DNA from 3 places in the Rhizobium sp. SYY.PMSO genome. Region 1 is predicted to be linked to each of the others. Evidence: riboswitches for the same ligand, from Rfam matches in the RefSeq annotation. Region 1 holds a riboswitch; each other region holds the start of a gene.
The links. Region 1 has a riboswitch for cobalamin ahead of ACJJVH_RS20980 (ABC transporter substrate-binding protein). Riboswitches for the same ligand answer to the same signal wherever they lie in the genome.

Region 1 (10,169 bases):
GCCGCCACCTATGACCTCAATACCGTCCCCTATGCGCTCGTCGATCAGGACAGAACGACGGCATCGAGGGACCTGGTCGCGAAGCTGGAGGGATCGGGCATCTTCGAACGGGCGGCGACGCTGGCACAGACCGGCCAGGCCGTCAGGCTGCTCGATACCAAGCAGGTGCTCCTGATCGTCGTCATCGAGCATGATTTCGAAAGACAACTGGAGGCCGGCACCTCCGGCACGGTGCAGATCGTCGCGGACGGCAGGAATTCCAACACGAGCGGCATCGCCCAGGGCTACGCCAATACGATCGTCAGTGACTTCGCATCAAACTGGCTCGCGCAGAAGGGAAGTACCGGCAGCGGCGTGCAGGTCACGACCCGCGCATGGTACAACCCGCAACTGGAAACGCGGTGGAGCATGGTGCCCTCGCTCATCGGGACGATCACCATGCTGATGACGATGATGCTGACGGCCATGTCCGTTGCCCGCGAACGCGAGGAAGGAACCTTCGACCAGCTGCTGGTCGCCCCGTTCACGCCGACCGAGATCATGATCGGCAAGGCCGTGCCGTCGATGATCGTCGGCATCACGCAGGCAACCACGATCCTGCTGGTGGCGTTGTTCTGGTTCCATATCCCGTTTGCAGGCTCCTTTCTCACGCTTTATCTGGGGCTAAGCCTTTTCCTTGCCGCGGCCATCGGCTTCGGGCTGTTTCTGTCGTCAATCGCGGCCAACATGCAGCAGGCGATGATCCTGTGCTTCGTCTTCCTGATGCCGTTCATGCTGCTGTCCGGGCTGATGTCGCCGACGGACAACATGCCGGAAATTCTGCAATATGCGACGATGATCAATCCGCTGAAATATGCGATCAGCATTACCCGCAGCGTCTATCTCGAAGGCGCGGGCATCGATACGCTGCTTCCGGACATGCTGGCGCTGGTCGCCATCGCCGCAGTAACGATGCCGATCGCCGCATGGATGTTCCGCCACAGGTTGAACTGAAGCGGTTCCGCATGAAATCGCAGGCCCGCACCAACTTGTTTTTCCGCAATTCCGAACGATCGCGGCGTGGCCTTCCGCCTTTGCATGCTCCCGCCGCCGACGCCGTATTGACGAGCGCCTGCCGTGACATCAGTCCGCCATATACTGAATGTTGCAGCGACCGTGCACGGAGGATTTCTGGACATGCGCGCGCACGCCGAAAACCCGCGCGATCAGCTCCTGCGTCAGGACCTGCTCCGGCGGGCCGGCGGCGACCACCTCGCCTTTCTGCAACACGGCGAGTTGGTCGCAGAACATGGCCGCCAGATTGAGATCGTGCAGCGCGACGATGGAGGTCACATCGAGCCTGGAGACGAGACCGAGAATGTCGAGCTGATGCTGGATATCGAGATGATTGGTCGGCTCGTCGAGCAGCAGTTCGCTCGGAGTCTGGGCAAGCGCCCTGGCGATATGGACGCGCTGCCGTTCGCCGCCAGACAGGGTCTGCCATGACTGCGCGGCGCGATCCCGCATGCCGACGCGGGCAAGCGCTTCCGAGACGGCGGCATCGTCGCCGGCACTCCACGATGACAGCGGACCGCGATACGGCGTGCGACCGAGGCGCACGACGTCCATCACCGTGACCTGGGTGTCGGTCGTCGCCTGCTGTTCGACGAGCGCGATGCGGCGGGCGATATCCCCGCGCGAGATCGAGGCGATATCGCTGCCGCCAAGCCGGATGACGCCGCTCCTGACCTTTCGCAACCGGCAGATCAGCCGCAGCAGGCTGGATTTTCCGGAGCCATTCGGCCCGAGAAGGCCAAGGACCTTGCCCTTTTCGACCCTCAGGCTGACGCCGTTGACGATCAACGTATTACCGGCAGCAAATGTCACCGTATCGACTGCGATGCTCATGCCGTCCTCCGGGCACGATAGAGAATGATTGCGAAGGCCGGAGCGCCGAACAATGCCGTGACCACGCCGATCGGCAAGATCTGCTGGGGTATGATGATCCTCGAAATGATATCCGCGCCGACCATGAAGATGGCGCCGCTCAGCGCCGCCACCGGCAGCAGCCGGTCGTGGCCCGGGCCGACCGCAAAGCGGGCCGCATGTGGAATGACGAGGCCAACGAAACCGATCGACCCGACGATGCTGACGACCGCAGCCGTCATGAAGGCCGTCGCGCCGAGCAGGACGATCTGGGCCCGCCGCACGGCAATTCCGAGCGAGGCGGCGGCATCCGTGCCGAAGACAAAGGCATCGAGAACGCGGACATGCGCCATGCAGACCGCAAACCCGAGGATGGCGACCGGCCCCGAAAGATAAACGTCCGGCCAGCGCACGCCGCTCATGGAACCGAGCAGCCAGAACATGACGCCTCTTGCCTGCTCGGCATTGGCCGAGGTGGTGACGATATAGGAGGTAAGCGCATTGAAAAGCTGCGAACCGGCGACACCGCATAGAATGATACGCTCGCTCGTGCCGCCGACGCCTGCCGCGAGCAGGCCGACAAACAGAAAAGCCGCGACCGCGCCGAGAAAGGCGCCGGTGGAAAGACCCACGATCCCGTAACCGAGGCCGAGGATCATGATGCAGACCGCCCCCGTGGACGCGCCGGCGGAAATGCCGAGCACATAGGGCTCGGCAAGCGGATTGCGAAGCAGCGCCTGCAACACCGCCCCGCTCAACGCCAGCGACGCGCCGGCGCTTGCGGCGACCAGCGCACGGCTGAGGCGATAATCCCAGACGATGCCCTGATGGATCCGGCTAAGCTCGAACTGCGTCCCGAACAGCCGGTTCGACACGGCCTTGGCCGTCGTCGACAACGGGATCGAAATCTCGCCGATGGACACGGCGAGACTGATCATGAAGGCCAGAAGCACGAGCGCAGCCATGATAAGCACCGGAAGTGCCCACCATGACCGCCATCTTGAAAACAGGCGCAATTTACTGCGCCATGCCGAAGGACTTGATGCCCTTGGCCAATATTTCGATGCCGTCGATGGTCCGGATGGTCGGGTTCATCGATTGCGCATCCATCATGACGAAATGCTTGTTCTTGACGGCATCGAGCTCGCTCGTGACCGGGTCCTTCTCAAGGAAGTCGAGCTTCACCTTCGGATCGTCGGCCGCATAGCGGCGGCGATCCATCGTCGCGATGACGATGACGGCCGGATTGGCCTGTGCGATCGTTTCCCAGCCGACCAGCGGCCATTCCTCCTCGGTCGTCACGACATTCCTGGCGCCGAGCGTCTTCAGGATATAGGCCGGCGCGCTGTTCTTGCCGGCAATATAGGCATCGCCGTTGACCTCCTTGCTGGAAAACCAGAACACGATCGGCAGATCCTTGGATCTCGCGCCGGCGATCGAGGCGACCGCATTCGCTTCTCGCGTCTTCAGGTCGGCGATCAGCGCATCGCCGCGATCCTTGACGTCGAAGATCTGCGCGAGCTCATCGATCTCCTGGTAGACCAGATCCATCGTGAACAGCTCCTTGCGCACGCCGTCGCCGCCATCCGTATTGACCTTGGCGACGCAATCCGTCGGCGCGATATAGGTGTTGATGCCAAGCGCGGAAAATTGCTCACGCTTGCCGACGGCGCCCTGCGGGCCGACGTGCCATTCGAATTCGGCGGCGACCAGATCCGGCTCCTTGCCGACGACGGACTCAAAGCTCGGATCGTTGTCGGCAAGGCGCGGGATCTTGCTGTTGGCTTCGGCGTATTGCGGCAGGACCGGGCCGACCCAGACGGCCGTTCCCGCAATCTTGTCGGCAAGGCCGAGCGACAGCAGGATTTCGGTCATGCCCTGCCCGATCGAAACGATCTTGGCCGGCGCCTTCTCGAAGGTGATCTTCTGGCCGCAATTGTTGATGGTGAGGGGATATTGCGTTGCGGCGAAGCCGGACGCGGCAAACCCGGTCAAGCCGAGTGCAAATGTAGCGATCGTCAAAAAATGGCGCATGGGAGATCTCGATAGGATAGGAATACGGAGCAGCGTCAGCGCGACCGCGCCGAGAAAAACCGCCGCCGGTTGCGAAGATCCCAATCAAGGCCGATAAACGTCGGATAAGGTCGAAGGCTCAGGTCAATCATTCTCTGTCCCTTCCGGGCATCCCCGCCCGGCTGATTGGATTGTGATCGACGGCAGGTCTCCTGGCTCGCGGATATCTGACGATCATCTGCCTTCCCGCAAGCACGCTTGCAGTGGCATGGCTCAAGGCCCTCGGAGACGGCCGGCAAGTGGCCACTCCTGGATGATCGGCAATCCGCTTACAGTTGCGGGGGCAGCCACGGTTTCGGCCCTTCCTGGGTCGTCCTCACCGTGTTCCCTATTAATCCCCTCGAAGCCTTCCTCGGGGAACCGTCGGGTTCAGTTATTCCGCCGACCCCCTCGACGTCAAGAACGCATGGAGAGCAAAAAGCGGGAATGCCCGTTGCCGGTCACGAAAAGCGACGTTCTGCCTATGCGGCGTCCGCCAGCTCCACCCGGTTTCGTCCGGCCGCCTTTGCCCGATAGAGAGCCTTGTCGGCTGTCTCAAGCACATGCTTGAAATCGGTTGTCGGCTCCAGCGAGCAGGCGGTCCCGATGCTGACGGTGACGCGGATGGCCTCCTGCCCGAACATCAAAACGGTCGCTTCGATGTCCCTGCGGATTTTCTCGGCAACCGTCGCGGCTGCCCGCAGATCGGTGTTCGGCAGCAGAACGACGATTTCTTCCCCGCCATAGCGGGCGGCGATATCGGTCTTGCGCACGGTCCGCCGGATGACATCCGCCACCCGCGCCAGCACGGTATCGCCGAAGGAATGGCCCCAGCTGTCGTTGATCTTCTTGAAGTGATCGATATCGAGCATGATGATCGAAAAAGGGATGCGCCGGATGCCCGCTTCCTTGCAGCAGCGATCCCCTTCCCGCTGCAGGACCCGGCGGTTGGGAAGCCTTGTCAGCGGGTCGAGGCTCGCTTCATTCTCGAGCGCGCGCTGGATGCCGATGCGATATTGCTCCCGGCCCAGCAGATCCGAAAGAAGAAAGACGCCGAGTATATTGACGACCACGGTCGGCAACGTTGCCGAGAGAAGAAGCTCGCGCACCACCGCCCATGGCAGAAAGGCGAGAACGACGAGCGATGTGCAGGTGCCCAGGCCGAGCAACGCCGACCGCTTCCACCCCGTACCGATCCATTTTCGCGGCAGGAGGCTGAGCATATAACCCGCGAACGCAACGATAAAGATGCCGACGACACCGCCGATGGCGCCCACGCCGCCGACCATGAAACGAAACAGGCCCATCATCGCCGCGGCGACCACGGTTCCCAGAAGACCACCGTAAATAGGCGCAAGAACGAGCAGGATCGAGCGCCCGTCCTGGATGACGCCGGGCATCCACTGGATCGGGTCGGCCATCGACAACATGCCGATCAACCCGAACAGCAGCCCGACGGCGACAGATTTCAAAGGGCCGCGGTCGACGATCCGGATGACCCAGGAATAGGCGTAGACGATGATGGCCACCTGCCCCAGGACGCGGATCAGCGAGACCAGATGCGCATCAATTTCCATCGCCGTTCCCGATCTTCACGAGAGGGCCGGCATCCGCATGAACGCCGCCGGCAGGAGATCCCGGGCAATCTCCATGAAATGATCCAGTAAATCCCTCATGCGGGGAAGGCGCCGGGGCGGTCCGCGGCGGGGCACCTGCAATGTCGGTTATCTCCATGGCCGGGCGTTGAAGCGGAATTCCGTCGACGCGTCGACGCGGACTGACATTCCATGGTGCTTGCAAACTTTCCGGGAGAATATGATGCCGCATGAAGGAACGATACTACGTGTGGAGCAGGAAGCGAAAGCTTGCTGCCCGTTCAAGTAAGGGAACAGGCAATCAGCGCTATCTGGAACCATATACACCGGGGTCAAGAGCAAACAGTTAATCCGGCATCCATCTGGCGGAGACCGATGCATGGAGAACACACACCGTCCTCCCAGCGGCCTCGTTTCAATCCACGCGGAATTCTCCAGCTGCAACCGGGGCAAGTGCTTTTATTATTTTCCTCTGCTACAGTCCGTCGGCAATGACCATCGGAGATATGGTCGAGCGGTATCGTCCGGAGGATATGAAGAGGGCAACCGTCCCCCTCGTTCCATCATCCGCATAGCCGCCGCCGGTCCCCGGAAGATAGCGGACAACGGCTGTCGCCAGGCATGCGCCTCGACAACGGATTGCGGAGACGACGGAATGTGGCGAGCAGCTCGTGTTTTGATCGGCATCTTGATCCTGGCTGGTCTCGGCGTCCTTCTGTGGTTTGCCACAAGACCACCGCCGCTCATCGTCCAGGGCGAAGTCTCCGCCAATCGAGTCGACATCAGCCCGCGCGTTTCAGGCCGCGTTGCGAAATTGAACGCCGATGTCGGCGATAATGTCGAGCGCGGCGCAGTGATCGCCGAGCTCGAAAGCCCGCAGCTGACGGCCGCTCTCCATATGTCCGAAGCAGCGCTCGCCGTCGCGGAGGCCGATCTCGTCAGGGTCAACAGCACCCGGCCGGAAACCATCGCCGCTCGACAGGCCGAACTTGCGGCCGCCGCCGCGGACGTCACGCTCTATCAGGAAGAAGCGGGCCGCCAGGCAAGGTTGATCACGACAGGAGCATCGACACAGTCCCGCGTCGACGAGACGGCCCGCAACCTCGAAGCCGCCATCCGCAAGCGCGAGTCGGCCGAGGCCAATCTGCAGCTGGCCGTGGCCGGCGCGAGCAAGGAAGAAAAGGCGCTGGCGGCAACGCAGGTGGAGCAGGCAAGGGCTTCGCTCAACCAGCAGCAGACCGACGTTCACGAATTGAGGATCGTCGCGCCGATTTCCGGCCAGGTAACGACGCGCGTGGCCGAACTCGGCGAGAATTTCGCGGCTGGCGCTCCGATCTTCTCGCTCCTCGATCTGCAAAACCCGTGGTTCACCTTCAACCTTCGCGAAGATCTGTTGAAGGGCCTGAAGGTCGGCGACGCTTTCGATGTCACCGTGCCTGCGCTCGGCGACAGGAAGATCGCGGTGAAAGTGACTATAATCAACGCTCAGGGCCAATATGCGACCTGGCGCGCAACACGGGCGACGGGGGATTTCGATCTTCGTACCTTCGAGGTCCGCGCAAATCCGGTCCAGCCCGTCGAGGGCCTGCGTCCCGGCATGAGCGCTATCGCATCCTGGCCGCCGGAGCATTGAGATGATGGCAAAAGGGCGGTTGCGCCCTGGCTTCCTCACGGTATTCAGAAGAGAATTCGACCGCCTCCGGCGACGCCCCTTCCTGCTGTTCCTCACCACCATCCTGCCTCTCGTGCTGATGGGCGTGCTGGCTGCCGTTTTCAGCGCCGGTCTTGCCACACGGCTGCCGATCGCCGTGCTCGACCTCGACAATACCGATCTGTCGCGGACGATCATCCGTACGGTCGACGCCACGCCCGACACAGCCGTGGTGCGCAATGTCGGCGATCTTGCCGAGGGGCGGCGATTGATCCTGTCCGGCGAGGTTCACGGCCTGTTGATGCTGCCGCTCAATCTTGAGCGCGACGTGCTTTCCGGCCGCCGTCCGGAGGTCGTCTTCTTCTACAACACCCAGACGATGACGACCGGCAATCTGACGCTGCGCGGTGTGAGCGCCGCGGTTCCAAGTGTTGCGGCCGGCATCCGCCTGTCGCTCAGAACCGCCGAAGGGCAACCCGTCGACGCTGCCGAAGCGGCGCTGGCGCCGATACCGGTGCAGGTCAATCCGCTCTTCAACCCGACCCTCAACTATGCCCATTTCCTGCTCGCGGCCTTGCTGCCGAGCGTGCTTCAGGTGATCATCGTGACGTCGATGGCCTACGCAGTCGGGCTCGATGTGGAGACGGCGCACCGCCTGCGCATATTAAGACGCCTCGGCGGCGGCTTATGGCCGGCGATGGCCGGAAAGATCCTCCCCTATACGCTGCTGTTCCTCGTGGTGCTCGGCATCGCGGATTGGGTTCTGTTCGGCGCCCTGGACCTGCCGCTACGCGGCAACCGCTATGTGCTTCTGCTGGCGGGGATTCTCTTCGTTCTCGCCGATCAGTTCATCGGCGTGCTTCTGGCCTTGCTGCTTCGTCCGATGGCAAGCGCCATCAGCATCGGAACGCTCCTGATGGCGCCGGCTTTCGGCTTCATGGGCATCGGCTTTCCGAGAATCGGCATGAATGCGTTCGCCTACTACTGGGGCCAGATCATCCCCGGAACCTGGTATCTGATGGCGCGGATCGATCAGACGATCCGCGGTACGCCGCTCTATCTGTCCTGGAAGCCGATCGCCGTTCTTCTCTTCATGGTGCTCCTGCTCGCCGGCTTGACGGCATTGCGGCTGGAGGTGATCCGGGCGCGACGGCGGCGTGAAACGGCAACGGCGACCGTGAGCGGGAGGGCAGCCGGATGAAGGCAATTCTCACCATCTGCCGCATGGAACTCGGCCGCGTCCTCACCCTGAAACCGGCCTTTTCGGTCCTGATCGTCGCCACCCTCATCTATGCGGCCTTCTATCCACAGCCCTACCGGACCGAGGCTTTGCGCCACGTCCCGATCGCCGTCGTCGATCTCGACGGCACCGACAGCAGCCGCCAGCTCGCCAGACGCGTCGATGCATCGGCGGATGTCTCGGTGGCAGCCGTCTTTCCCGACCAGGCCACCGCCGAGCGGGAGGTGTATGCCCGCAATCTCTATGGCGTCCTCGTCATCCCCCAATATTTCGAGCGCGAGTTGCTGCACAATCGCCAGTCCCCCGTCGCGCTATACGCCGATGCGAGCTATTTCCTGATCTACCAGCGCATATCCGGCGGCGTTGCCGCCGTCGCAAGGACCATGGGAGCGGAAGTCGAAACGGCAAGGTTGATTGCCGCCAGGGTCGATCCCCGGATCGCGGCCGCAGCGTCGGACCCCATGCCCCTGATCCCCGTGCCGCTTTTCAACCCGCAAGGGGGATATGCGACCTATATCCTGCCGGCGGCCTTCGTGCTGATCATGCAGCAGACGCTGCTTATCGGCGTAGGCTTGCTCGGCACTTATAGAAACGACGCGCTCAAAACCGGGCCTGCCGCCTCGATCGGGCCGATCGCGGTCGTTGCCGGCAAACTGCTCGCCTATCTGATTCTCGAAGTCCTCATCGTGCCCTTCTACCTGATCGTGGTTCCCTATCTCTACAATATACCGCGTCTGGGGACGCCGCTTTCGATCTTCATCTTCGCCCTCCCCTTCGTGCTTGCCGTCAGCGCTTTGGGGTTGATCATCGCCGGCCTCTTCCGCAGTCCGCTGACCGTGCAGCTCGTTTCCGCCGCGCTCGGCATACCGTTTCTCTTCCTTGCCGGATTTTCATGGCCGACCGAGGCGATACCGCCCTTCCTGCACGCCATCGCAATGCTTTTGCCGAGCACCTCCGCCATCAACGGCATCGTCGCCGTCTCGCAGCTCGGCGCTCCCCTTTCCTACGTTCGCCCGGCATTTCTGACGCTGTGGATTCTCGCAGCGGTCTATATCCTGATCGCCATCGCGCTCGAAACCGGACGCCAGCGCCGACGCCCGGCCGCAGGAGCATAGGAAGTTTCCGCGAACAAATGTCCGTGCCGGCTCGATAGCGCCTCGGGGATTGACGACGCACTTGGCCCGCACGGCTTTTGGCTTCGAACCCCGGAGCAGGCCCGGGAAAATTTTCCGCGGTTTTCCGTCCGGAATTGCATAAAAACAACGAGATAGGATGGCTCCGCGATTCCATGAAATGCGAATCCGCCCTAGCCATGCGGTGAAGTTCGTCCTAAGGACAAGGCAGTTTTGAATCGCCTGGAGACGAGCTCATGAACCAAGAAGTCCAGAAAACGATCGGCACCTGGTATGTCGATCCGGACGCCGAGGACCGGATGGCGGACGGGCATGCGCCGATCTGGAGACATCTCATCGACCTGATCGTCGAGCGGGACCTGTCCGCCAAGAGCGTTCTCGACTTCGGCTGCAATCAGGGCGGCCTGCTGCGTCATCTCTACGCCATCAGGCCGTTTCGCAAGGCGCTCGGCATCGACATTGCCGAACAATCGATCGCCAAGGCCGAAGCCTTCAAGGGCAACCTGCCGGTCCAGCATGCGGTCGGCGGCACGCTCGATGGCTGGGTCGAAGAGTTCGATCTCGCGATCAGCCACGAGGTCATCTACCTTGTC
Region 2 (10,169 bases), 150 kb from region 1:
CAGGATTTTCAGCGTGACGGCATCGCCGTCATCTCGCTCCATCCGGGCTGGGTCCGTACGGACATGGGCGGGCCGGATGCCGTCGTCGATATCGCGCAAAGTGCGCAAGGGTTGAAGGCCCTGATCGACAAGACGACGATGGCCGTCACCGGCAGTTTCCGGGCCTACGACGGCAAGACTGTATCTTGGTAAGGGAAAGGGCGGGGCAATGACCGACGCGAACAGGCAGGGTGCCAGCGAGAGCGAAGCAATCGACGCGCTTCTCCGCGATAGCTACGGCATCTCGGGCAGGATTATCGCGCTGCCCGGCGAGCATGACCTCAATTATTGCATCGAGGCTGAGGACGGAACGCGTTTCCTGCTCAAGCTGCACGCTCCGGGCGATGCGGACGACCTTGCCATGCAGATCGCCGTGCTCGATCACCTCGCTCATGCCGCCCCGGAGCTTCCGATTTCGCGCGCTCTTCCGGACAAAAACGGTTCTACGGCAATTGCCGCCGAGTTGCGCGGTCGGCGTACGGCACGCCTGTTGACCTGGCTGAACGGCAGCGTCTGGTCGAAGTCGCCGGCACGCGGCAGGCAAAGTGTCGTCACGCTTGGCCGGCTGCTGGGCGAGATGGATCGCAGTCTCGAAAGCTTCAGCCATCCGGGCGCCACGCGCTCCTATGCCTGGGATATCGGCCGTGCCGACATGCATCTGGAAAACCTCGCCTTCATTACCGATGCGGACAAGCGGGCGGTCGTCAGAGCGGTTCTCGAACGCTTCGTCGATGAGGTGCTGCCGCGGCTGAGACAATGCCCGCGTCAGGTCATTCACAACGACGCCAACGATTATAACGTTCTGCTGGATGAAGCCGGCACGGTCAGCGGCCTGCTCGATTTCGGCGACGTGGTCGAGACATGGCGCGTCGTCGAGATCGCCGTCGCCGGTGCCTATGCGCTGATCGGCGCGGATGATCCGGTGGATGCGATCGCATGTCTTGCCGGCGCCTATCACGCGGTCAATCCTGTCAGCGACACCGAAGCGGAGCTCATCTTCGATCTGACCTGCACGCGCTACGCGGTCAGCATGTGCATGGCGGCAAAGCAGATCCGCGACAATCCGGAAAACACCTATCTGCTGGTCAGCCAGGAGGATGTCTGGCGCGAATTGCAACGCTTGCAGCGCGAGAACCGCTCTTTGGCGGTTGCCCGCATCCGCGATGCCTGCGGCTTCGAGCCGGTCCCGCATGGCGTTCGCATCGAGCGCTGGCTGGAAAGGAATGCTCATGACTTTGCGAGAGTTCTCAAGCCGTCGCTTGCCAAGCCGAAGGTGCTTGCGCTCGATCTGACGGCGGCCGGACCGGATGCCGGGGCGTGGACGACGCTCGATGCCGACGGGGCCGAACGGCTGATCGAAGAGCGCGTGGCCCAGGCCGGAGCCGATTTCGCCATCGGCCTCTATGCAGAGGATCGCATCATCTACAAGGGCGATGCCTACGAGACGCCGACCGCCGGGCAGCGCCGGACGATCCATCTCGGCATCGATGTTTTTGCCCCGGCGCATGAATCCGTTCATGCACCCTTTGCCGGTGCGGTCGCCTTCATTCACGACGATGCGGTCGAGTTCGGTTTCGGCCCCACGGTCATGCTGGAACATCGCACGGAGGAGGGAGACATCTTCTGGACGCTCTACGGCCATCTTTCGCGCCAGAGCGTTGCCAGGCTGGCGGTAGGGCAGGCTGTCGCGGGAGGCGAGGCTTTCTGCAGCCTTGGCGAGGCCTCTGAAAACGGCAACTGGTCGCCACATCTGCACTTCCAGATCGTCACCGACCATCTCGGCCTCGGCGCACGGATGCACGGTGTCGGGGTGGGCGATAAATGGCAGGTCTGGCGGGCCATCAGTCCCGACCCGAGCGTGGTGTTCGGCTTTTCCACGCCCGCTTCGGTCATCGTTGCGCGCGACAAGGATTTTCTGGTGCGCGAGCGTCACCGGCGGATCGGCCGTTCGCTCAGTATCGCCTATTCCGCAACGCCGCTGAAGATCGTCGGCGGCGAAGGGGCCTATCTCATCGACGAGGAAGGCACCCGCTGGCTCGATATGGTCAACAACGTCTGCCATGTCGGCCATTGCCATCCCCGGGTGGTGAAGGTAGCGCAGGCGCAGATCGCCAAACTCAATACCAACTCGCGCTATCTGCACGACTCGCTCGTCGAATACTCCCGTCGCCTGGCAAACCTCTTGCCCGATCCGCTTAACGTCTGCTTCTTCGTCAATTCGGGCAGCGAGGCGAACGACCTCGCGATCCGGCTGGCGCGTGCCTATACCGGCAACCGTGACATCATCACCGTCGACCACGCCTATCATGGACATCTGTCGAGCCTGATCGACGTCAGTCCCTACAAGTTCGCCGGCAAGGGCGGGGAAGGGCGGCCGCGGCATGTGCGCGTTGCGGAGATGCCTGATCTTTATCGCGGCAGGTTCCGCTACGGCGATGCGGAGGCCGGCCGCAAATATGCCGAGGACGTGCGCGATCAGGTTGCGGCTTTGGCGGTGGAAGGCCGGCGTCCGGCGTTGTTCTTCAGCGAGGGTATCCTCGGGACCGGCGGCCAGCTGACGCTCCCGGCCGATTATCTCAAGGAAGCCTATGCCCATGTCCGGGCGGCGGGCGGTCTTTGCCTGGCCGACGAAGTGCAGGTCGGGTTCGGCCGCGTCGGCAGCCACATGTGGGCTCACGAATTGCAGGGTGTGGTGCCCGATATCGTCACGATGGGCAAGCCGATCGGCAACGGCCATCCGATGGCTGCCGTCGTGACGACGGAAGCGATCGCGGCGGCCTTTGCCAATGGCATGGAGTATTTCAACACTTTCGGCGGCAATCCGGTTTCCGCCGAGATCGGCCTTGCCGTTCTCGACGTCATCCGCGACGAGCGGCTGATGCATCATTGCCGCGTCATCGGCGACCGGTTGATGGATGGCGTGCGCGCGCTTGCTGCGCGCCATGAGATCATCGGCGACGTGCGTGGTCACGGTCTCTTCAACGGCGTCGAGCTCGTGCGCGATCGCGAGACGCTGGAGCCTGCCGCAGCGGAGCTGGATTTCGTGATCGCCGAGATGAAGCGCAGGCATCACATCCTGCTCAGCAGCGAGGGGCCGCATCATAACGTGCTGAAGGTGAAGCCGCCGGCCCCGTTCAGCGCCGAGGATTGCGACCGGTTCCTCGACGGGCTCGACGACACCCTGTCTCGTTTGCCTCCTCGCTAACCCTCCGATCCAGAGCAGCGATCACGCCGCGACGATTTCGGCGGCGGTATAAACGTTTAAATTTCGACTGCGACAAGGGTGATGCCCGACGTTCGGCGACTTGAATGAAAAAGGACAAGACAGTGCACAAGCCGCTCGCCAGACAGAACAATTTCGATCCCAGCCGGCAGGATGCTGGCATGCTGGAGCTTGGCGTCTGCTATTATCCGGAGCAATGGCCACGGACGAAATGGGAGGAAGATGCCGCGCGCATGGTGGAGCTGGGGCTTGCCTGGGTGCGCATCGGCGAATTCGCCTGGTCGCATATCGAGCCGAAATCCGGTGTCTTTCAATGGGACTGGTTCGATGACGCGATCGACGTACTCGGCAAGGCGGGGTTGAAGGTCATCATCGGCACGCCGACGGCGGCGCCTCCGAAGTGGCTGGTGGATCGTTATCCGGATATTCTCCCTGTCGACGCGCGCGGTGCCGTTCGCAAGTTCGGCGCGCGCCGCCACTATTGCTTTTCGAGCCAGCGCTATCGCCTGGAGGCCGCGCGCATCACCGAGGCGGTGGCGCAGCGCTATGGCGGGCATCCCTTCGTGCATGCCTGGCAGACCGATAACGAGTATGGCGATCACGACACGATTCACAGCTACTCGCGAGCCGCTCTCCACGCTTTCCGCGAATGGCTGGCCGCGCGATACGACACGATCGAGGAGCTGAACCGCGCCTGGGGCACCACATTCTGGAGCATGCATTACAACGGCTTCGACGAGGTGGATCTGCCCAACAATCTCGTGGAGGAGCCGAGCCCGACCCATCTTGTCGACTATTTCCGCTTCTCGTCGGATCAGGTGAAGAGCTTCAACAAGGCGCAGGTCGACATCATCCGCCGCCACTCACCGGGTCGGCCGGTCACGCATAATTTCATGTCGCAGAACACCGATTTCGATCACTACAAGGTCGGCGAAGACATCGATATCGCCTCGTGGGACGTTTATCCCATGGGCGGGCTCATGAACGGGCGGCTGAGCGCCGAGGAGAAGCGGCGCTATCTACGCGTCGGCGATCCCGATCAAACGGCCTTCAATCACGATCTCTACCGGGCAGTCGGCCGCGGCCGCGCCTGGGTCATGGAGCAGCAGCCGGGGCCGGTGAACTGGGCCTCGCACAACCAGTCTCCGGCCGATGGCATGGTGCGCTTGTGGACGTGGCTCGCCTATGCCCACGGCATCGACATGGTGTCCTATTTCCGCTGGCGGCAGGCGCCGTTCGCGCAGGAGCAATTCCACGCCGGTCTTCTCCTGCCGAACAGCGACGAGGATCAGGGCTACCGGGAAGTCGCGCAGGTCATTGCCGAGATGAAGCTGTTGCCGAAGGGCGAGGCGCGCGGCAGGGCTGACGTTGCGTTGCTGCTCGATTACGAATCGCGCTTTGCCACCCGCGCGTTGCCGCAGGGCCGCGACTATGCCGCCTCCGCCATCGCGCTCGACTGGTATTCCGCCGTCTCGCGTCTCGGCGTGGATATCGATGTCATCGGCCAGCATTCCGATCTGGAAGGATACAAGCTGATACTGGCGCCGGATCTCGTCATCCCGGAACCGGATTTCATTGCGCGCCTCAAGGCTTCCGGCGCCAAGGCGCTGTTCGGGCCTCGCAGCGGCAGCAAGACCCGCGATATGCACATTCCCGCCGATCTGCCGCCGGGCGTGCTTGGCGACCTCCTGGATTTCCGCGTCACGCGCGTCGAGTCCTTGCCGCCGTTCCAGTCCGAGACTGTTCTCTATGGCAATTCGAGCCACGAGACCTCCACATGGCGGGAAACGGTCCGGACCACGGAAACGGTGCTGGCGACGTTCCAGGGAGACTATCGGCCGGGTTCGCCCGCCGTCATCGGCAACGATGTCGCGCGCTATTGTGCCACGCTGCCGCGCGACGAATTCCTGCTGAAGCTGATGGGCGACACGTTTGCCTGGGCTGGCGTGAACGGCCTGCCTGATCTCGGCGATCTTCGCCTTGCGCGGCGCGGAAGGCTGCACTTCGCATTCAACTATGGAAGCGCGGTGGCGGCCGTACCCGCGGCGCGGGATGCCAAATTTCTCATCGGCAACCGTGAGCTTGCGCCTGTCGGCGTGGCCGTCTGGCTCGATGGGGACAAGGGCGCTACGGCCGAGTGACGCGCCTCGACGGCAGGCTCGTCCTGCCGTTCGCGGTGCGACGGTATTCTTATGGTAATATCGACAAAACGTCCGATGTCGTCCTGTAGGGCGCCGATGTCGTTTTCCTGTGCGCGCCATGGCGCCGGGCATGATCTTCTGACCGTGTTCAAGGTGCCATTGGCAAATCGTGCCGAGGGATAATTGGGAAACCGGTCGCAGGCCGGTGCTGCCCCCGCAACGGTAGCGGACCGAATGCTGTCGACCGATGCCACTGGCAAAATTGCCGGGAAGGTGGTCGGGAGCGTCCGAACGGACAGGTCCGAAGCCCGGAAACCAGCCTTGACGGCAGGCTTGATTGATCACGGCGGGTGATCGGGAGGCGAATGCGGGCATCTTGAAGCGGTCCGGTTCCAATCTCGCAGCTTTCGTAACAGTCATGCATGCGCCGGCCCGGCCGCCGCCGAAGTTGCGGGCGCGGGACTGATTTCGCTGCTGTTCAGCCCGTTGAGGAGCGGGCCGATCCGAAGATGCCCGGGATTCCGGGCGACGATGATCAAGCGTACTATCAAGGAGGAGATGGCATGACAGGGAACAGAGGCGTCGTCTATATGCGACCCGGCAAGGTCGAGGTTCGCGATATCGACGATCCGAAACTGGAGGCGCCGGATGGCCGCCGCATCGAGCATGGCGTAATCCTGAAAGTGATTTCCACGAATATCTGCGGCTCCGACCAGCATATGGTGCGCGGCCGCACGACCGCCATGCCGGGTCTCGTGCTCGGGCATGAGATAACCGGACAGGTCATCGAAAAGGGCATCGACGTCGAGATGCTCGATGTCGGCGATATCGTCTCGGTTCCGTTCAACGTCGCCTGCGGTCGCTGCCGCTGCTGCAAATCGCAGGACACGGGCGTCTGCCTTACGGTGAATCCGTCGCGGGCCGGCGGCGCCTATGGCTATGTCGACATGGGCGGATGGATCGGCGGTCAGGCGCGCTACGTCACGGTGCCCTACGCGGATTTCAACCTGCTGAAGTTTCCCGACCGCGACAAGGCCATGGCCAAGATCCGCGATCTCACCATGCTGTCGGATATTCTGCCGACCGGCTTTCACGGTGCGGTCCGCGCGGGAGTCGGCGTGGGGTCCACCGTCTATGTCGCAGGTGCCGGCCCGGTCGGCCTGGCGGCTGCCGCCTCCGCCCGCATCCTGGGCGCTGCCGTCGTCATGATCGGCGACTTCAACAAGGACCGCCTCGCGCATGCAGCCAAAGTCGGTTTCGAACCTATCGATCTTTCCAAGAGCGATCGTCTCGGCGACATGATTGCGCAGGTTGTCGGCACCAACGAGGTGGACAGCGCAATCGATGCCGTGGGTTTCGAGGCGCGCGGTCATTCCGGCGGCGAGCAGCCGGCAATCGTGCTTAATCAGATGATGGAGATCACCCGCGCAGCAGGGTCGATCGGCATACCCGGATTGTACGTGACGGAAGATCCGGGCGCAGCGGATGCCGCGGCCCAGCATGGCAGCCTGTCTCTGCGCTTCGGTCTCGGCTGGGCGAAGGCGCAATCCTTCCATACCGGGCAGACACCGGTTTTGAAGTACAACCGGCAACTGATGCAGGCTATCCTGCATGACAGGCTACCGATCGCTGACATCGTCAACGCCAGGATCATTTCACTCGAAGATGCGGCGCAAGGCTATGAAAGCTTCGATCAAGGTGCGGCAACGAAGTTCGTTCTCGACCCGCATGGCGATCTGTTGAAGGCAGCATAGGGAGAAACGAACCTCACGCGATCGCAGATCGACGTTGAGGTGAGCATAGACCGGGAGCGGAATTACATATCTTCGCTCCCGGTATCGTTTGGGCAAACAGCGATGAGTTTGCCGGACAACAAAGAGGCGGCAAATGCAGATGCCGAAGTCAGATCAGTAGCACCGATCATGCAGATTCCGGCAGTGCCGTCGCTGATCGCAAGCAGATATCCGTGGAGGCAGTTGTCCGTCGACATTCGAGATCCTGATCGGAAATAAGGTTTCTCGGTTCAGCAGACGGCGCTGCCCTTCCTCATGATTTGAACCACAAATTTACATTCCCATGGCATCCCGGAGCGGCTACGGTACGGCCGGGAAGACGAATTATTACAGATAATAACGGATGGTGTTGCCATTATACATCTATCCTTTACATTTATACGGGCATCCCTATGGAGGAGCTCCGTCATCGCTTCCTGAGCAACGGCGGCCTGGCAAGGAACGCTAACCTGAAGAGAAAAGACAAATGGCAAACTTTCTTGATAAGTGGTCTTCGAAGAAGGCCGATAAGCCGAAGGCTGGTGCACGGAATGTCGTCGATACCTTTCGTGCAAGAGTAGCCGAACAGAAAGCATATCTGGAAGAGTATGAGCGCGATGCAGCCGGCTTCAAGAAGTGGCGCTCCACCTGGTTCCAGCGCGTCCCCGGCGGCTTTGGCGTCACCGTCGGTCGTGACTCCGTCAATGCCGGTCATGGGTTGAGCTATGTCGTCGTCGAAGCTGTCAAGGATGTGGCAGAGTTTCTCGACGATCTCGCCTATCATGCTGAGAATGATGTCGGCTTTCAGCAGGCTCTCGAGCAGAACCGCCGGCGTCGTGTCGCGCTTCTGAATGCGGCGAAGACCGGAGACGATACAGTTAGCTCGAAGAGCAAGGCGAAAGCCAAGCCTGCAGCAGCGAAGCCGGCAGCAGCCAAGTCCACCGCGGCCAAGTCTGCAGGCGGCAAGGCTGCGCCGAAGGCCACCCGGGCAAAGGCTGCTCCCGCAGCAACTCCGGCGCCGGCAGCCGCAGAAGCGGCAAAGCCGAAGCGCACCCGCAAGCCGAAGGCTGCAGACGCAGCTGAGTAAATACGATGAAGCCCGCTTCGGCGGGCTTCATTTCCTCATTGCTGAATGGTTGCAAGGGTCGCTTCACCAAACCTGTTTTTGGCAGTGCCCAGGTCGCGGCGAAGCAAACCGGATACGGTGAGACGCGAATTCGGCGTCAGCTACGCTGAAGCGAACGGATCGGAGCGGCATTTGCCGCTCCTTTCGGTCGATCTCACTTTTTCTCGCTATACGCCTTGATGGCGGAGGCAACTTCGCTCCGGGCTTTTTCCGCACTCTCGAAACCGCCGACCTCGACGATCTTGCGGGCATCGGGAAGCTGCTTGTAGACGCGGAAGAACGCCTGCAGACGGTCCTGCTCGACCTTGGGAAGATCGGAGATTTCCCTGATGCTGTCGTAGGTCGGGTCGATCTTCGTCGTCGGTACTGCGACGATCTTGTCGTCGACTTCGCCGCCATCGATCATCTTCAGCACGCCGATTGCCCGCACGCGAACGATAGCGCCCGGAACGATCGGTTCGCGCGTATAGACGATGGCGTCGAGCGGATCGCCGTCACCGCCGAGCGAACTGGTGATGGAACCATAGTTCGCCGGATAGGCGACCGGCATCGACTGGAACCGGTCGACGACGATATGACCGGTCTTGGCGTCGATCTCATATTTGGTGAAGCTGCCGGCCGGGATCTCGATAGCGGTGTAGAATTCCCGGCTTTCGTCCTTCGGCTGAGGATAGTCGATATAGGATACATAGTCGGCAGCCGAGGCAACGGTGCCGGACAGGATCGTCAGTGCAACGATGGAAATAAGCTTTTTCATACACGCCCCCGCGTCAAGGTTGAACAATATCGCCCTAATCAAGGGGTGTTACGGGCTTGTGACATATATCGATGAATGCACAGGGAATGGCCGGGCTTTCCCGCAGAGGGAGATCATCATCGGGAGCGATGAAGGCCGGCATTCACATCATGGGAGCCGGTCATTCAAAAGCCATAAAACTGACGAGGCTCGGTAGGGTAAGACGGATCGGCATGATCCATGCAGCCGCTGCCCGACTATTTTCGATGCGCTATCTCGTGCGTTGCAACGCACTCCTGTCGGCAGCGAGTTCAATCACAAGGACCTGATGAGAAGGTTCGCCGCGACCAAAGCATATCTGCGAGGTTCAATGCGATGTATTCCATTCAAGACCGTATTCCGGTTTCCATCGTTATTGCAAACTACAACTACGCACACTTCCTGAAGCGCAGCATCGACAGCGCACTGGAGCAAAGCTACGGCGACGCCGAAGTCATCGTTGTCGACGATGCATCGACGGATGCAACCGCCGACGTCGTTGCCTCCTATGGGTCGCGCATAAAGACATGCCTGCGAGAGGTGAATGGCGGGCATGCCGCCGCGTTCAACACAGGCTTTGCCGCCAGTCGCGGCAAGATCGTGCTGTTTCTCGATGCGGATGATTATCTCTATCCGAATGCTGTTTCGGAGGTTGTCGACGCGTGGGAAGAGAACACGGCACAGGTTCAGTTCCGGCTGCACATCGTCGATGAAGACATGCATGTAAGGGACGTCTTTCCGCCGGAGGAATTGCCGTTCGATTCCGGCGATGTCACCCCCCAATTGCTGCGAAAGGGTCGCTACCAGACGACGGTGACGAGCGGTCTGGCGTTCAGGCGCTCGGTACTGGACAAGGTCATGCCCGTTCCCGAGCAGGAGTTTCGGCAGGGCGCCGATGGATATCTTGCCACGGTGGCGCCCCTCTATGGCGAGGTGACGTCCATCGATGATTGCCTTGGTGCCTACCGCATTCATGGCGCCAATCATTCCGTCTTCGCCAAGAAACTCGGTCAGCGCGCGCGCTGGCGCATACAGCATGATTTCCGGCGGCTGGAGGCTTTGTCGGATCAGGCAACCGAGATCGGGCTGGACG
Region 3 (10,169 bases), on a different replicon from region 1:
CCGCTGACGGAACCGGCCGCGACATTCGTGCCGCCTGCTTTCGTAACCGCCGTTTATGGAGCCGAAGCAGCGCCGGCTGCCGAAACTCGTCCCGCGCCGGTCATGGTCGTCGCCCCGATGCCGACGAAGGTTGCTGCCCCGGTTCCAGCCGAACCGATCGTCAAGGCAGCACCGACGATTCCCGCCGTGGAAGCCGCGGCCCAGCGCCTGATCGATGCACCGCCCTCGCGGATTTCGCCGCGCCGGCCCGCCTCCCTGACGCCGCCCGAGTGGCGCCCGATCGCCGTCACGGCTGATGGGGAATACGAATTTCCGCCGCGCGAATTGCTGCAGGAGCCCGTCGCCCGTTCCGGCGTGATCATGACGCAGGAGACGCTGGAGCAGAATGCCGGCCTGCTGGAAAGCGTGCTGGAGGACTTCGGCGTCAAGGGCGAGATCATTCATGTCCGTCCCGGCCCGGTCGTCACGCTTTATGAATTCGAGCCGGCGCCCGGAGTCAAATCCTCGCGCGTCATCAACCTTGCCGACGATATTGCCCGTTCGATGTCGGCTCTATCGGCGCGTGTCGCTGTCGTTCCTGGCCGCAACGTCATCGGCATCGAACTGCCGAACGTCAATCGCGAGACCGTCTACTTCCGCGAGATGATCGATTCGCCCGATTTCGAGAAGAGCGGCTACAAGCTCGCGCTCGGCCTCGGCAAGACCATCGGCGGCGAGCCCGTCATCGCCGAACTTGCGAAGATGCCGCATCTGCTCGTCGCCGGCACCACCGGCTCAGGTAAGTCCGTCGCCATCAACACGATGATCCTGTCGCTGCTCTATCGCATGACGCCGGAACAGTGCCGCCTCATCATGGTCGATCCGAAGATGCTGGAACTCTCCGTCTATGACGGTATTCCGCACCTCCTGACCCCCGTCGTCACCGATCCCAAGAAGGCCGTGATGGCGCTGAAGTGGGCGGTGCGCGAGATGGAGGATCGCTACAAGAAGATGTCGCGCCTCGGCGTGCGCAACATCGACGGCTACAACAGCCGCGTCGCTTCCGCCAAGGAAAAGGGCGAGACGATCCACGTCATGGTCCAGACCGGCTTCGACAAGGGCACCGGTGCCCCGATCGAGGAAAGCCAGGAAATGGACCTGACGCCGATGCCCTATATCGTCGTCATCGTCGACGAAATGGCCGACCTGATGATGGTCGCCGGCAAGGAGATCGAAGGCGCGATCCAGCGGCTGGCGCAGATGGCGCGCGCCGCCGGCATCCATCTCATCATGGCGACGCAGCGCCCCTCGGTCGACGTCATCACCGGCACGATCAAGGCGAACTTCCCGACGCGCATCTCCTTCCAGGTGACGTCGAAGATCGACAGCCGTACCATCCTCGGCGAGCAGGGTGCCGAGCAGCTCCTCGGCCAGGGCGACATGCTGCACATGGCCGGTGGCGGCCGCATCTCCCGCGTTCACGGCCCATTCGTTTCCGACGAGGAAGTCGAGAAGGTCGTCGCTCATCTGAAGCTACAGGGCCGTCCGGAATATCTCGATACGGTCACCGCCGACGAGGACGAAGAAGACGAGGAAGAAGATACGGCTGTCTTTGACAAGGGCGCGATTGCCTCGGAAGATGGCGACGATCTCTACGAACAGGCGATCAAGGTGGTCATGCGCGACAAGAAGTGCTCGACCTCCTACATCCAGCGCCGCCTCGGCATCGGCTACAACCGCGCCGCCTCGCTCGTCGAGCGCATGGAAAAGGACGGTCTGGTCGGCCCCGCCAACCATGTCGGCAAGCGCGAAATCATCACCGGCAACCGCAATGGCGGCGGCAATTCGGGTAATGACGACTTCGAGTGATCGGGCAGGGGGATGACGCGGGCTACAGTTATCGTGGAGAGCACGCACCCCCTCTGTCCCTTTCGGTACATCTCCCCCACAAGGGGGAGATTGGTAACTTGCAGTATCTAATCGCCGCAAATGAATATTCCGCCCGCAGAAACCAAAGCGCAGTGATTTAGCGAGGCGGTACCGCGCACTCCCAACGATCTCCCCCCTTGTGGGGGAGATGTCCCGAAAGGGACAGAGGGGGCCAGAGGCTCCGCATATTCAGAGCCGACTTCTCGTTGTATCAGGTCGATCCCATTTTCAGACACGCTCGAGCCTGATGTGCGGCATCGGCGGCAACTCGACCTGGATGGCGTCGTCAGGCTGCACGAGGCCGCCCTGCAGGACGATGCCCATGATGCCGGCCTTGCGGACCAGACCGCCATCGGCATCGCGATCGAGCACGGCATGCAGCAGGCCCTTTTGAAAATCGTCGATCTGTTTGCAGGGATTGCGTAGGCCCGTCACCTCGACAATTGCTTCCACACCGATATGCAGACGCGTGCCTTGTGGCAGGGAAAGCAGATCGATCCCCCTGGTCGAGATATTCTCGCCCATGTCGCCCGGAGCAACCGAAAATCCCTTCTCCGTCAGTTCATCGAACAGCTCTTCGTGGATGATATGCACCTGGCGCAGATTGGGCTGCGTCGGATCGGCCGCGACGCGTGAGCGGTGCTTGACCGTGACGCCCATATGGGCGTCGCCTTCCACGCCAAGGCCGGTCAGCAGTCGAATGTGATCCTTGGTCTGCTTGCTGAAACCATGCACGCCGCTGCTACAGACCGACGTCACATATATGCGCTTGTCGCCCATGCCGAACCCTTCCATAAACAGTCTGGATCTCTATAAATTGGTGTATACCAATTTCACGGCGACAGAATTATGATGGACGAGACGGATCGACGGGGAGAAGGTGTAAAAACCGGTGGAGGCTGGTCGGCGGTGGCTGCCGAGCTGCGGAGCGCCATCGGTAAAGGCCGCCATGCCCCCGGCAGCCGCCTGCCGAGCGAGCGCGCCCTGTCCGAGCAGTTCGGTGTCTCCAGAGTAACGATGCGGCGCGCGATTGCCGAACTGGAGGGGGAGGGCTTGCTACGCGTGGCGCGGGGAAGCGGCGCCTATGTCCGGGCCGACATGCCCGTCCGTTTCCAGATGGGCGACAAGGTGCGCTTCAGCAAGGATCTGATCGCGACGGATGCAAACCTCACACGCAAGGTTCTCTCCGCCAGAGAAATTCCCGCGAACGCCGATCTTGCCGCGCGATTGAAACTGCAGCCGGGCGCGGCGGTGCTGGAAATGTGCGTGGTCGCCCATGCCGACGAACTTCCGGTCTCGGTCGTCATGCGCAGTTGCTCGGCGAAACGTTTTGCCGGTCTGGCGGAGAAATTTACTGCAATGGGTTCGTTCACGGCGGCGCTGAAAGAGTATGGCATCATGGACTATTGGCGCCGCTCCACAGACATCACCGCGCGCATGCCCACGGAAGTCGAGGCCCGCCTGCTGCAGCAATCGCGCCTCACGCCTGTCCTTGCCTATGCCGGCGAAGATATCGATGCCGATGGCACGATCGTTTCCTGCCAGATCGGCTGCTTCGCTTCCGAGCGGGTCGTCGTGACGGTCTAGGGTCAGACCTTCAAGACCTTGTCCGGATTCATGATCCCGGCCGGGTCGAAGGCTGTCTTGATCCGGCGCATCAGGTCGATCTCGATGTCCGGGCGGATGGACGCCAGCTCGTCACGCTTCAGCTGGCCGATGCCGTGCTCGGCGGAAATCGAGCCGCCATGCCGCAACACCAGCCCGTGCACGATCTCGTTGATCTCGCGCCAGCGACCGATAAACTCGGCCTTGTCTGCGCCGACGGGCTGCGAGATGTTGTAGTGGATATTGCCGTCGCCCATGTGACCGAAGGCGCAGACGCGCGCGCCCGGCATGGCGGCGACGACGGCTTTTTCAGCCTCCGCCATGAATTGCGGAATCTGCGCCACCGGCACCGAAACGTCGTGCTTGATCGAGCCGCCTTCCGGTTTCTGCGCGTCCGACATGCTCTCGCGCATGTGCCAGATGGCCTTCTGCTGCGTTTCGGAGCTGGCGATGGTCGCATCCTGGATCAGTCCGGCCTCATAGCCCTGTTCGAGCAGCGTCGACATCATCCGTTCGGCCGTCTCGGCCGAATCGGAGGTCGAGATGTCGATCAGAACATACCAGGGATGCGCCGTTTCCAGCGGGTCGCGCACGCCCGGAATATGCCGGGTGGTGAATTCGACGCCGATGCGCGGCATCAGCTCGAAGCCGGTCAGCGCCGTGCCGCACAGGCTGGAGGCGTTCTTGAACAGGGTCAGCGCGTCGTCTACCGATTGCAGCCCGGCAAAGGCCACCTGATGCCCGAGCGGCTGCGGAAAAAGCTTCAGCACCGCGCCGGTGATGACGCCGAGTGTGCCTTCGGCGCCGATGAAGAGATCGCGCAGATCGTAGCCGGTATTGTCCTTCTTCAGGCGGCGCAACCCGTTCCAGATCTCGCCCGTCGGCAGCACGACTTCGAGGCCGAGGCAGAGCTGGCGCATGTTGCCATAGGCGAGAACGGCGGTGCCGCCGGCATTGGTGGAAAGATTGCCGGCGATGCGGCAGGAGCCTTCGGAGCCGAGCGAAAGCGGAAACATGCGTCCATGCCCGGCTGCTGCCTTGTGAACATCCGCCAGGATGCAGCCGCCGTCGACAACAATCGTATTGCCGATGGGATCGATATCGCGGATGCGGTTCATGCGCTCCAGCGAGAGGATGATGTCGGAACCGCCCTCGCGCGGCGTCTGCCCGCCGACAAGGCCGGTATTGCCGGTCTGGGGAACGATCGCCGCACCTGTCTTGCTGGCGAGCTTGAGGATTGCCGATACCTCTTCCACCGAACCGGGCTTCAGCAGCATGGGCGAAGCGCCGTGATAGAGGCCTCTATTTTCCACAAGATGCGGTGCGATCTCCGCGGAGTCTCGCACGGCATGTTTTTCGCCGACGATGGCGGCGAAGCGATCGAGAAGGTCGGAAGAGGGGGCGGAGCTGCTCATGGCGTGTCCTTTGCCTGATGGTGTCGGGCTGATTTATTCTCTGGGCGCGGCCGCGCGGCGCAGCCGGTCGTTGATGGCCTCGCCGAGGCCCTCGTCGGGAATATGCGAAAAGGCGATGGTCGCTGCACCGGTCGCATCGGCGCGTTTCATGAAATCGAAGAGGTTTGCGGCGGCTTCGGAAAGATCGCCGGCGGGGCTTAAGTCCAGAACCGCAACGGCGTTTGCCAAGCCGGCGATGTCGGGCGTCCCGAAGCGGATCAACGCCTCGTTTGCGGAAACCTCCGTCGCGTCCAGCCGTACGGCCGCTCCCGGCGCATAATGCGAGGCCATCATACCGGGCGCCTCGATGGCCGCTGAGGCCTTCTTTTTGCGCTTCAGTTTCTTGCCGGCCACGCGCTCGATCTCGCTTGCCGCGAGACCGCCGGGCCGCAAGAGGCGCAGCTCGCCATCCTCGACCTTGACGATGGTCGATTCCACGCCGACGACCGAAGCGCCGGCATCGAGGATCAGCGTGATTCGCTCCCCGAGATCGTCATCGACATGGTCGGCGCTGGTGGCGCTGATCTTGCCCGACGTATTGGCGCTCGGCGCGGCAAGGGGACGGTCGAAGGCGCGGATCAGTTCGCCGGCAAAGCCCTGTGGCACGCGGATGCCGACCGTGTCGAGACCCGCAGTCGCCAGCGGATGGATGCCGCTATCGGGTCTGAGCGGCAGCACCAGCGTCAGCGGGCCGGGCCAGAAGGCTTCCGCGAGCTTGCGGGAGACGGGATCGAAGACCGCGTAGCGCTCGGCCATGGCAAGATCGCTCATATGGCAGATCAGCGGATTGAAGCGCGGACGCCCCTTCGTTTCGTAAATCCGGGTAATGGCGGCGGGGTTGGTGGCGTCGGCGGCAAGGCCGTAGACCGTCTCCGTCGGCAGGCCGATCGGCAGGCCCTCCGCAAGGGTTGCCGTTGCGACGTCTATCGCGGTCTGCGGATGTTCGAGAATATCTATGTGTCGTGCCATGGCCTGCCTGCTTGCAGTTCAGGCCGTTCTTATGCCCTTCGAGTTTTCGGATCAATCGTCAAAGCTGGCGAATGATGTCGCGAAGCTGCTCGTTGCGGGCGCCGAGCAAAAGAACGTTGCGGATGGCGATCTGCGGATCGTGGGTGTGGAACAGCACGCCGTTGCCGCGAATGTCGCGATTGATCGTCAGCTTCTTGTCTTCCGCCGCCTTGTCCGGATGGACGGCGACGGCGAAATACATCCGCGAATATTTCAGGCTGATGTCCTCGAAGAAGTTTTCTTCCTGGCCGATGCGGGCGAAGAAGTTGGCGATATAGAAGGCCCAGTTCACTTCCTGATATTGCGCGAACTGCGTGCGCGCGGCAGTGACGTGACAATAGCCGAGATGCGGCGTGTCCTTCAGCGTGTGATGAAAGATGAGCTTGGGAAAGCGAATGGATTTGTGGAAGCTGTTGAGCCGGTCATGGGTCTTTTCTCCAGCGCCCCTGAGCTTCAGCGCCGTGCGCTCGGCCACCTGTTCATGGCTGAGGTATTCCCGTTCTTCCGCCAGCCAATGCGCCCTGTTGCGGTTGATGCGGCCCGTGCGCAGGAATTCGCTGTGCCCCGTCGTCGGTGCCGCCGGCGCCGGTTCGGGGTCGGCGGGCTTCCCAGCGTCGAAATATCTGAGTTTGGCCATGCCGGATCTCGCTATAAAACTCTCTGGGCGAGAGGATAGATCACAGAGCTTGAGCCGGGCTTAACCGCGCCGGCCCGTCGGCCCCTCGAGGAGATGGAAGAACATGCCGGGAATTACCGATCTCACGCAGCTGCTTTCGAGCATGAAGCCTCATCTTGCCGAGGGTGAGTTCGCCTATTGCACCGTGCCGGCTTCGGCGTTGGGCGGCTACCTGTTTCTGGAGCCGATCGGGCTTTTCCGCGAGAAGGAGGGCGTGACGCTGATCCTTCCGGTGGAGATGGCGCGGCAGGCGGGGCTTCCGGCCGCTCCCGCGATGCGAATGATCACGCTCCAAGTCCACTCATCGCTGGAGGCGGTCGGCCTGACGGCGGCCTTCGCCGCGGCCCTGGGAAACGAGGGCATCAGCGCCAATGTCGTTGCCGCTTATTATCACGATCATATCTTCGTGCCGGCAGGCGATGCGGACCGCGCGATGGCCGCTCTGCTGGCGCTTTCCGCCGCCCAGCCACGCTCCTGAGCGCCGGCTGTCGAAAGGTACTGTCGCAATCAGAATAAAGCGTCATCGATGCGGTGCGGATAACGCATGCGTGCCTCTTCCCGCACAGGCGCATAAGAGGCTGAATTATCTTTCTATATTGGCGTTGTTCGCAACCGTCCGGTGCCCCCGTTTCGCCTGTCGCCAATTTCGAAGCCGATGTCGCATTGCAGCGCAGCCGCCGGCCGGGCGGAGAGCTATGATGCGATCAATCTCAAGGTGTCGTCCGTAGGGAGACGAAGAATTGGGAAGCCGGTCAAAACCCGGCGCTGCCCCCGCAACGGTGGTGGAGTGAGGCATGGCGAATAAAGCCACTGGGTCTGGACCGGCCTGGGAAGGTGCCATGTGGTCTTGGTGACAAGGCCGCTCCAGAGCCCGGAAACCAGCCTTGGGCACATATGATTGACTGACCGCGGCGGGCGGTCGGGACATTGCTTTCGGCCGTCTTCACGCGGTCACGCATGTCCTCCGCTCGCCTTCCGGTACTGCGCGAGGATAGGCGAATGGATATCAACAGCAATGTTCTGCGGCAATTGAAGAACCGCAGGCCGGGTTTCAGCCTGGAGCAACCCTTCTACACCGACCCGGACTACTTCAAGCTCGACATGGAGACGATCTACTATCGCGACTGGCTGTTCATCGGCCATGATTGCGAAGTGCCGCGCGCAGGCAATTATTTCACCGTCCAGATCGGCGATTATCCCGTTGTCATCGTTCGCGGCCGCGACCAGGTCATCCGCGCCTTCCACAATAGCTGTCGCCATCGCGGCTCGCGCGTCTGCACGACCGAGCGCGGCTCCTCGGCAAAGCTCGTCTGCCCCTATCACCAGTGGACCTACGAACTCGACGGCTCGCTGCTGTTCGCCCGCCAGATGGCCGAGGATTTCGACAAGAGCCAGTATTCGTTGAAGCCGGTCCATTGCGAAAGCGTCGCCGGCTATATCTTCATCTGCCTTGCAAAGAACGCACCGGATTTCGCCCCGGTCCGCGCCTCGATCGAGCCCTACATGGCGCCGCATCGCATCAGCGAAGCCAAGGTTGCCTTCCAGAGCACCATCATCGAGAAGGGCAACTGGAAGCTCGTCTGGGAAAACAACCGCGAATGCTATCATTGCGCGGCCAATCACCCCGAGCTTTGCCGCACCTTCCCGGAAGCGCCGACCGTGACCGGCGTGCAGGGTGCGATGAACGATCCGGTCATCGCCGAGCACTGGCAGCGCTGCGAAGCCGCCGGCCTGCCGAGCGAATTCAGGATCTCGCCCGATGGGCAGTTCCGCACCGCGCGCATGCCGCTGATCGAAGGGGCCGAGAGCTACACCATGTCCGGCCGGAACGCCGTCAGGCGGCCGCTCTCGTCCGACGTGACGATCAACGGCATCGGCACCATGCTGTTGTTCCATTACCCGACGACATGGAACCACCTGCTCGGCGACCACGCGATTTCCTTCCGCGTCCTGCCGATCAGCGCCGAGGAAACCGCCGTCACCACGAAGTGGCTCGTCCACAAGGATGCCGTCGAAGGTGTCGACTATAATCTGGAAGAGCTGACCCACGTCTGGACCGAAACCAACGATCAGGATCGCCGTATCGTCGAGGAAAATGCCTTCGGCATCCGCTCGCCGGCCTATGAGCCCGGTCCCTATTCGGAAATCCATGAAGGCGGCGTCATGCAGTTCGTCGAATGGTACACGACGTTCATGATCAACCGGCTGCAGGGCGACCAGGCCAAGCTGTCGGCGGTTGCCTGAGCATGAACATGACCGTCTCCCTTCCACATCGCCATCTCGATCAGATGCAGCCCTGGAGCGACAGGCAGCATCTGCTCGAATGCCTCTCGGTCACACCGGAGGCGCCCGATGTCATGACCTTTACCTTCGGGTCCGACAAGGACAACTGGTTCCGCTATTTGCCGGGCCAGTTCGTGACGCTGGAACTGCCGACGGCGCCGGAGCCGGTCATGCGCACCTATACGCTGTCGTCGACGCCGTCGCGGCCCTTTTCGGTGGCCGTGACGGTGAAGGCGCAGAAGGACAGCATCGGCACGCGCTGGATGTTCGAGAACCTGAAGCCCGGCATGCGGATCAAGGCTTTCGGCCCTCTTGGCGATTTCAGCCATGTCCGTCATCCCGGCGAAAAATATCTCTTCGTCTCTGCCGGCTCCGGCATCACGCCGATGATGTCGATGACCCGCTATATGTCCGACACGGCACCGCTGTCGGATATCACCTTCATCAATTGCTCGCGCGGCCCGGCCGACATCATCTTCCGCTCCGAGCTGGAATATCTCGCCCGTTTCATGCCGAACCTCAATCTCGGCCTCATCGTCGAGGGCTGCGGCCGCACCGATCTCTGGTCGGGGCTGAAGGGCCGTATCGACAAGGCCAAGATCGGCCTGCTGGCCCCCGATTTCATGGATCGCACGATTTTCTGCTGCGGCCCCGAGGTCTTCATGGACGCCGTCCGCTCCATGCTGGAAGCCCATGGCTTCGACATGAAACGCTACCATCAGGAGAGCTTCCAGCCGGCCAATGCCGCCACGCCGCTCGCGGAAGTGACGGACGACGCCTCGACGGAAGCCGCGACGATGATCCGCTTCACCATGGCCGGCAAGGATGTCGTCTGCGCGGCGGGGCAGACCGTGCTCCAGGCGGCGCGGGGCGCCGGCGTGCGTATCGGCGCGGCCTGCGAATCCGGCCTCTGCGGCACCTGCCGCGTGATGAAGCTTTCGGGCGAGGTCGAGATGAGCCACAATGGCGGCATCCTCGATGACGAGATCGACGAGGGCTATATCCTCGCCTGCTGCTCGCGCCCGAAGACGGATGTCCAGATCGAGGCCTAAAGCAAGTCCGAGCTGTCGCTATCGCGTTTCCGCTTTTCTTCGAACCGCGGAAATGCCCTATCCTTCTGCCTTCACGCAATTGCGAACGGAAAACCGCGACGCACTTCTCCTGGAATTGCTCTAGAAATCCTCGTAGTTCAGCTCGTTGATTTCGACCGGCTTCGTCGATGGCGGGGTGGACGC

Region 2: another riboswitch for cobalamin. It lies ahead of fdhA (formaldehyde dehydrogenase, glutathione-independent); the one in region 1 lies ahead of ACJJVH_RS20980 (ABC transporter substrate-binding protein).
Region 3: another riboswitch for cobalamin. It lies ahead of ACJJVH_RS02090 (aromatic ring-hydroxylating oxygenase subunit alpha); the one in region 1 lies ahead of ACJJVH_RS20980 (ABC transporter substrate-binding protein).

Annotation. Positions count from the first base shown of each region.
Region 1 covers NZ_CP177350.1:551,681-561,849, reverse strand. Annotated here, with positions in the region: gene ACJJVH_RS20995 (ABC transporter permease) at 1-993, shown strand, start outside; gene ACJJVH_RS20990 (ABC transporter ATP-binding protein) at 1,123-1,887, opposite strand; gene ACJJVH_RS20985 (FecCD family ABC transporter permease) at 1,884-2,870, opposite strand; gene ACJJVH_RS20980 (ABC transporter substrate-binding protein) at 2,923-3,939, opposite strand; cobalamin riboswitch at 4,103-4,358, opposite strand; gene ACJJVH_RS20975 (diguanylate cyclase) at 4,440-5,534, opposite strand; gene ACJJVH_RS20970 (HlyD family secretion protein) at 6,208-7,185, shown strand; gene ACJJVH_RS20965 (ABC transporter permease) at 7,187-8,404, shown strand; gene ACJJVH_RS20960 (ABC transporter permease) at 8,401-9,558, shown strand; gene ACJJVH_RS20955 (class I SAM-dependent methyltransferase) at 9,813-10,169, shown strand, end outside.
Region 2 covers NZ_CP177350.1:699,840-710,008, forward strand. Annotated here, with positions in the region: gene ACJJVH_RS21650 (SDR family oxidoreductase) at 1-192, shown strand, start outside; gene ACJJVH_RS21655 (aminotransferase class III-fold pyridoxal phosphate-dependent enzyme) at 209-3,244, shown strand; gene ACJJVH_RS21660 (beta-galactosidase) at 3,349-5,403, shown strand; cobalamin riboswitch at 5,538-5,742, shown strand; gene fdhA (formaldehyde dehydrogenase, glutathione-independent) at 5,967-7,157, shown strand; gene ACJJVH_RS21670 (hypothetical protein) at 7,220-7,393, opposite strand; gene ACJJVH_RS21675 (hypothetical protein) at 7,663-8,262, shown strand; gene ACJJVH_RS21680 (inorganic diphosphatase) at 8,456-9,058, opposite strand; gene ACJJVH_RS21685 (glycosyltransferase) at 9,413-10,169, shown strand, end outside.
Region 3 covers NZ_CP177349.1:431,485-441,653, forward strand. Annotated here, with positions in the region: gene ACJJVH_RS02055 (DNA translocase FtsK) at 1-1,848, shown strand, start outside; gene ACJJVH_RS02060 (MOSC domain-containing protein) at 2,137-2,688, opposite strand; gene phnF (phosphonate metabolism transcriptional regulator PhnF) at 2,758-3,495, shown strand; gene ACJJVH_RS02070 (FAD-binding oxidoreductase) at 3,498-4,928, opposite strand; gene ACJJVH_RS02075 (L-threonylcarbamoyladenylate synthase) at 4,962-5,936, opposite strand; gene ACJJVH_RS02080 (DUF6656 family protein) at 5,995-6,612, opposite strand; gene ACJJVH_RS02085 (ACT domain-containing protein) at 6,716-7,129, shown strand; cobalamin riboswitch at 7,348-7,553, shown strand; gene ACJJVH_RS02090 (aromatic ring-hydroxylating oxygenase subunit alpha) at 7,651-8,895, shown strand; gene ACJJVH_RS02095 (2Fe-2S iron-sulfur cluster-binding protein) at 8,898-9,986, shown strand; gene ACJJVH_RS02100 (GH25 family lysozyme) at 10,107-10,169, opposite strand, start outside.